One region of the Arthrobacter sp. JZ12 genome, then DNA from elsewhere that is predicted to be linked to it. Evidence: riboswitches for the same ligand, from Rfam matches in the RefSeq annotation. Region 1 holds a riboswitch; each other region holds the start of a gene.
What was found. Region 1 has a riboswitch for S-adenosylmethionine ahead of metX (homoserine O-acetyltransferase MetX). Riboswitches for the same ligand answer to the same signal wherever they lie in the genome.
Positions count from the first base shown of each region.

Region 2: it holds a riboswitch for S-adenosylmethionine, as region 1 does, so the genes downstream of both, GC088_RS12970 (rhodanese-like domain-containing protein) here and metX (homoserine O-acetyltransferase MetX) in region 1, are expected to answer to the same signal.
Region 3: it holds a riboswitch for S-adenosylmethionine, as region 1 does, so the genes downstream of both, GC088_RS13565 (bifunctional o-acetylhomoserine/o-acetylserine sulfhydrylase) here and metX (homoserine O-acetyltransferase MetX) in region 1, are expected to answer to the same signal.

Region 1 covers NZ_CP045246.1:1,152,040-1,154,296, reverse strand. Annotated here, with positions in the region: gene metX (homoserine O-acetyltransferase MetX) at 1-1,070, opposite strand, end outside; SAM riboswitch class IV at 1,087-1,219, opposite strand; gene GC088_RS05330 (VOC family protein) at 1,541-2,182, shown strand; gene GC088_RS05325 (CPBP family intramembrane glutamic endopeptidase) at 2,179-2,257, opposite strand, start outside.
Region 2 covers NZ_CP045246.1:2,788,651-2,790,907, reverse strand. Annotated here, with positions in the region: gene GC088_RS12975 (O-succinylhomoserine sulfhydrylase) at 1-893, opposite strand, end outside; gene GC088_RS12970 (rhodanese-like domain-containing protein) at 880-1,335, opposite strand; SAM riboswitch class IV at 1,342-1,463, opposite strand; gene GC088_RS12965 (aminodeoxychorismate lyase) at 1,553-2,257, opposite strand, start outside.
Region 3 covers NZ_CP045246.1:2,913,168-2,915,424, forward strand. Annotated here, with positions in the region: gene GC088_RS13565 (bifunctional o-acetylhomoserine/o-acetylserine sulfhydrylase) at 1-1,048, opposite strand, end outside; SAM riboswitch class IV at 1,092-1,208, opposite strand; gene GC088_RS13570 (DUF72 domain-containing protein) at 1,274-2,005, shown strand; gene GC088_RS13575 (DUF2306 domain-containing protein) at 2,045-2,257, shown strand, end outside.

The DNA.
Region 1 (2,257 bases):
TCGTGTCCGCTCGGTGAGGTGATGGTGTGCACCGGGACCTCGCCGGGCAGCGCGGCGGCGAGCTCATGGGATTGCGCCGGCCAGTACAAACGGTCGGAGTCGACGGCGGCAATGAAGAACTGCGCGGTGGCGGCGCCGAGGGCGTCCCGGAGGCTGCCGCGGTCGCGTGCTACGTCGTGACTCATCAGTGCCTCGGTGAGCACTATGTAGCTGTTGGCATCAAACCGGCGGATCAGCTTGTCCGCCTGATGGTCGAGGTAGCTCTCAACCTGGTAGCGCCCCCGCAACGCCGGGTTCACCGCACCGAAAGGCTCCTCGATCCCCTGAGCGGCACGGCCGAAGCGCTCATTGAATTCCGTCTCGGAGCGGTAGGTGATCAGGGCGATCCTGCGAGCCAGGCCCAATCCGCCTTCCGGACCGGCACTGCCGTAATAGTCCCCGTCCGCGAACTGGGGGTCCAGCCGGATGGCCTGCACCTGGGCCTGCGCGAACGCTATCTGTTCAGCCGTGCTGGCTGCAGTACAGGCGATGACGCCGCAACGCTTCACCCGGTCCGGGTACGTCACCGCCCATTCAAGGGCGCGCGCGCCACCCATGGAGCCGCCGATCACCGAGTGCCAGGAGGAGATGCCCAGGAGGTCAGCCAGCAGGGCTTCGGCTCGTACGGAGTCCCGGATGGTGACGAACGGGAAGCGGGAGCCCCACGGCCGGCCTTCCGGATCCAGCGAGGCGGGACCGGTGGATCCGTAGCATCCGCCCAGCATGTTGATGGACACCACGAAGTAGCGGTCAGTGTCGATGGTGCGCCCCGGTCCCACCAGACCGTCCCACCATCCCTCTTCTTCCGAGGATCCCCGTGCAACGTGGGAACTTCCGGTCAGCGCGTGCTGGATCAGGACAGCGTTGGAAGCATCCGCGTTGAGGGTCCCCCAGGTTTCATAGGCCAGCACGACCTCAGGCAGGTGTCCTCTGGTTTCCAGCGTGAGCGGACCGATGGAGAGCCGCTGCACCACGACGCCGTCGGCCGTGATCGCGTCAGGATACGGTTCCGTTGTTGTGGTGCCTGTCAAGCCTGCCGCCTTACATGTTTCGCGCTTGCTCCTGCACGGTGGCGCAGGGCCAGGTCGTCACCCGGGGCACCCCACCGCGGAAGGAGGGTTGCCGGACAGCAGGCCGGGGCCGGTGGCGTTCGCAGGACGCCGTGCTGTCACTCGTGACCTCATACAAGGGAACCCGATGCAGGCGCAAAAGAGCAACTCATATGACTTGCGGTGAACCTGAGGTGAAATGATCCGCTGACGGCAGCAGGCGCGGATGCTTGGGTGGGGCGGCTTCGTGTATGGGACGAGCGGCCCCACCCAAGGTGGACCACCGAAACGGTGTTCCCTGCAGGTAGCCCCGGCGGTCTCGGAACCGGTTCCCCCTGACTCCTTCATCATGGACGCCCGACCTTGGGTTTAACTTGGGACCATGAAGCATTCAGATGTGACTTAGGCAACCCTAAGTCGAGGCCCCCATCACAAAGTGCCAAGATGGAGCCATGCGCCTGGATCATGTGTCATACGCCTGTGAACCCGACGGTCTGACTGCCACCGCGGAGCGGATCTCCAAAGCCCTGGGCATTGAATTCGTGAAGGGTGGAGTCCACCCCCGGTTCGGTACCAGGAACATGATTTTCCCCCTCCTGAACGGCCAGTACCTTGAGGTCGTTGAGGTTCTCGACCACCCTGCCTCGGACAAGGCACCGTTCGGCCAGGCCGTTCGGGCACGCTCGGAAGCCGGCGGCGGCTGGATGGGCTGGTGCGTGGCCGTAGACGACCTGGCCCCGTTCGAGGAGCGCCTCGGCCGCAGCGCCGTCCCGGGCAACCGCAAGTTCCCGGACGGTCAGGAATTGACCTGGCAGCAGATCGGAATCAAGGGGCTCATCGCCGATCCACAGGTTCCGTACATGATCCGCTGGGATGACGGCACGGAACCGTTGCACCCTTCCCAGGCGCGGCCGGCGTCGGTGCGCTTGAGTGCACTGACCATCGCCGGGTCGGCGGAACGGGTCACGGAGTGGCTGGGAACGCCGGTGAATCACCCGCTGGATGATGTCGACGTCGAGTGGATCGCACCCAACGGAACCCCTGGCATCATGGCCGTGACCTTCGATACGCCGCAGGGTGAAGTGCGGATCTAGTTCCCGATTCCGATCGCTGAGCCGAACAGCGCAAACCCCACGAAACCTGCTATATCCAGCAGGGCGTGGGCGATC
Region 2 (2,257 bases), 1.6 Mb from region 1:
GCTGAGGCGTGGTTGACGCGCAGCGACAGGGTTTCGAGTCCCTTCAGCAGCGTCCAGGCGTTGAAGGAGGACAGCGCCGGGCCGGTGTGCCGCATCAGCGTCTTCACCGGACCCTCGATGAATTCCTTGCGGCCCAGGATCGCGCCGCCAAGGACACGGCCCTGCCCGTCCATGTGTTTGGTTCCGGAATAGACGACGACGTCGGCACCCAGTTCGGTGCACCGCTGCAGCAGCGGGGTAGCGAAGACATTGTCCACTACCACCTGTGCTCCGGCCGCGTGGGCCAGCTTGACCACGGCGCGGATATCCACGATCTCCTGCATCGGGTTGGATGGGGATTCGAAGAACACGGCCGTCGCGGGAACCCGGAGGGCTTCCTCCCACTGCGCAAGGTCCCATCCGTCCACGAACACCGTTTCGACGCCCCAGCGGGGCAGGATTTCGTTCAGGATGACGAAGCACGAGCCGAACAGGCTGCGGGATGCGACCACCCGGTCGCCGGCGGCAAGCAGTGCGCCCAGCGCAGTGAATACCGCCGACATTCCACTCGCGGTCGCGAAGCACGCCTCGGCTCCCTCGAGCAGGCGGAGCCGCTCCTGAAACATGGCGACCGTGGGGTTGCCGTACCGGGAGTAGACAAACCGGTCCACGTCGCCGGTGAACGCCGCTTCGGCTGCCGCGGCTGACGAGTACACGAAACCGGAGTTGAGGAACAAAGCCTCCGAGGTCTCCTCGAAGTTCGATCGCGCCAACCCGCCGCGCACGGCGAGCGTGTCGGCGCCCCAGCCGGCGTCGTCGTGCCCCTGGATTCGGGGGTAGCCGCCGTTTCCGGCGACCGGTTCGCGGCTGCCGGCAGGCGCAAACGACGACGGCGTGGACTCACTCACCTGCATCGGTCCTGTCCGTGCCGGGCACGGGAGCCGCCTGTCCGCTGTGCGTGGTGGTGGCCAGTCCGCTGGCGCGCCACCCGCCGTCGGCCTCGAAGCCGTGCAGCACGTTGTAGGCGGTGTGGCCGGCAGCAGCCGCACTCTGCGCCGCCGCAACAGAACGGACGCCCGAGCGGCACAGGAACAGCAGCTCGCGTCCCTTCAACGCGTTGAGCTGGTTGAGGAAGGACGTATTGCGGGTTCCGTCCGAGCGGTTCCACTCGAGGAACAGGGGAGCAGTGCCAGCGTCGGTAAGGTCGGGCACTCCGACGGAGCGCCACTCCTCAACGGTGCGCACGTCAACCAGTACGGCGCCCTTGCTGACCCGTTCCACGGCGTCGCGTGGCGTGATGTTTCCGGCGTAGCCCTCAGCGGGCTGGTGGGCAGGGATGGCTGAATGCTGTGACACTGGTTCTCCTCACGCTGTGCACGGTGCTGATCAATTGATCGGTGTGCCGAGTATTCACCTGAGGCACCCCGCCGTGAAAAGAGGGTTGCCGGCCAGCAAGTCAGGGCTTGGCGCTGGCGCTCGTTACTCCGGATTGAACGTAGCATCGGCTGCGTCCGCCTGCCACGCGGAGCCGTAACCTTCTGTAACGACGGCGCACCCGGCGATGACGCGCAGCTCAGGACACGGACTCCACCAGCTCGCCCAGTTCGGCGGACAACTCGGGCGAAATGGTCAGCGGCTTCCCGTCAATCGATCCGATTTCTGCGAGCAGCCGGACGCTTGAGATGAGCCACGCGCCGTCGGCGTTGAACAGGTCCTCGGGGACCAGCGGACCGTACCCCAGTTCCCACCCGGCATCACGCGCTGCCTCGAACAGCGCGCCCTGTGAAGTGCCCGGCAGGATGCCTGTTTCCAGTTGTGGGGTGATGAGGTGCTTGACGCCGTTGATCACGCGCGCGATGAGCACAGTGGACGTAGGGCCCTCGAGGACCTTCCCGTCCGAGGAGGTGAAGATGACATCATCGGCGCCCTGTGACCGGGCATGGCGGAGGGCCGCCATGTTGACTGCGTAGGAGAGGGTCTTTGCGCCCATGAGCAGCCAGGGTGCCCGCTGGGCGACGGTGCTGTCGTAGCCCCGGTCCAGGAGCAGGACGGACAGCCGCTGGCCCCGCAGTCCCTGCGGCAGCGGCGTCACCAGGACCCATGCGATGGCAGAGCTGCCGGCATCCCCGTCGCGGACTGCGACGAGCTTGACCACCAGGTCGCCGTCGTCGTCCGCTTCCCGCAGCGCGGTGGAAATGGCACGCTCCCACTCGTCCGACGGCGGCACCTTCAGTTCCAGGGCCTCGGCCGACGTCGCGAGCCGGGACAGGTGCGCCTG
Region 3 (2,257 bases), 1.5 Mb from region 1:
CGCCGGTCCCCTTGGGACCGTACTTGCGTCCGCGCTCGTACCACGGGCTTGAGGGCAGCCCCGCGTAAGCGACGGCGACGACGTCGTCCCTGTCCTCCAGCCAGCGCGCCACCTTCTCCGCGTTCTCAACGTGACGCTCCACGCGCAGGCTCAGGGTCTCGAGGCCCTGGGCGATCAGGAAGGCGTTGAACGGCGAGACCGCCGAGCCGAGGTCGCGCAGGAGCTGGACCCGCGCCTTGAGGATGTAGGACAGGTTCGCGCCGAGTGCGCCGCCCTCGCCCAGGTCACGGGCGTAGACCAGGCCGTTGTAGGTGGGGTCCGGCGTGTTGAAGCCGGGGAAGCGCTCAGGATCGGCGCCGAAGTCGAACTTCCCGGAATCGACAATGACTCCGGCGATCGCCGCGCCGTGGCCGCCCAGGTACTTCGTGGCCGAGTGCACCACGATGTCGGCGCCCCACTCAAGCGGGCGGATGAGGTACGGCGTCGAAAGGGTGTTGTCGACGATCAGGGGGACGCCGGCGTCGTGCGCGGTGCGGGAGACGCCCTCAATGTCCAGCACGTCCTGGCGCGGGTTGGAAACGGCCTCGGCGAAGAAGAGCTTGGTGTTGGGCTGTACGGCGTCGCGCCACTGGTCGAGGTTGTCGGGATCCTCGACGAAGGTGACGGAGATGCCGAACTTCTTCAGCGTGTGCGCGAAGAGGTTGTACGTGCCGCCGTAGAGGCTGGGGCTGGCGACGATGTGGTCACCGGACTCGGCGATGTTCAGGATCGCGAAGGTTTCAGCCGCCTGCCCCGAGCTGAGCAGCAGGGCAGCCAGGCCGCCCTCCAGGCTGGCGATCCGCTGCTCGACCGCGTCCTGGGTCGGGTTGCCGATGCGGGTGTAGATCGGCGCGATCTCGGCGAGCGCGAAGCGGTTCGCGGCGCTCTCGGCGGTCGGGAAGACGAACGACGTGGTCTGGTAGATGGGCAGGGCGCGTGCGCCGGTGGCGGCGTCGGGCTCCTGGCCTACGTGGATCTGACGGGTTTCAAAGGACCAACCGTTGGACATTGAAGTCTCCTGGAATCAGGGCCCGGCATGCTCGAAGCACCACGGGCCGCGCTTGCCACCCGACACTTCGCCGGACGGCCAGGTCTTCACCCGGGGCACCCCGCCGCGGTTGGAGGGTTGCCGGCCAGCAAGCCGGGGCTATCTGCTGGCACTCATGACCTGAGCCCAGTGTAAGCAGACGGAGTTCCATGGGCGTCAAGATGACGCGATGTGTAACTGTGGAGCGTGAGCGAAATCCGCATCGGCACCTCCGGCTGGAGCTACGACCACTGGAACGGCGTCTGCTACCCGCATGGCACTCCCCCGGCGCGGCGGCTCGATTCCTACGTGGCCCGCTTCGACACGGTGGAGCTCAACGCCAGCTTCTACCGCTGGCCGCGGGATACGACGTTCGCCGGGTGGCGCCGTCGTCTTCCCCATGATTTTGCCCTGTCGGTGAAGGCACCCCGCGGGCTGACCCACGCGAAGAAGCTGTACGCGCCGGAGGTGTGGATCGAGCGGATCGCCCGCTGCTGGCACGAGCTGGGCGACCGCCGCGCCGTCCTGCTCGTCCAGCTTCCGCCGGGGACGGAGCGCGACGACGCCCGCCTGGACTACTTCCTGTCCCAGCTGCCCTGGTGGATCCGGGTGGCGGTCGAATTCCGCCATCCCAGCTGGCACGACGACGCCGTGTACGCGCTGCTCGAACGGCACCAGGCCGCCTACACCGTCATGAGCGGAGCTGGTCTCCCCTGCGTTCTGCGGGCGACCGCGCCATTTGTGTACGCGCGGCTGCATGGCCCGGATCATGGGCACCTGTATGCCGGCTCGTACTCGGACGCGGACCTGGGCTGGTGGGCGGACCGGATCCGGGAATGGCATGGCTCCGGCAAGGACGTGTACGTCTACTTCAATAACGACGGCGGCGGGAACGCTGTGCGGAACGCCGCGACTCTGCGGTCATCAGTGAACCGCTGAGTCCTTTACGCCTAACTCACGCGGTGCCACAATCCTCTCGTGGCTGAGAAAATCTCGACCGCAAGGCCGCGGCTCGTGAGACCTACTGCGGTGGCGATCGGCCTACTGGTCGCCATCGTCCTGGTGTCCGCGGCGGTTCGGATCGCCGTCGACTGGCCGAACATCCTCGCGGGCACCGAGCCCACCGAGAACGACTTCGCTAGGCGGTACGTCGCCCACCCCTGGCTGGCATACGTTCACATAGCACCGGGA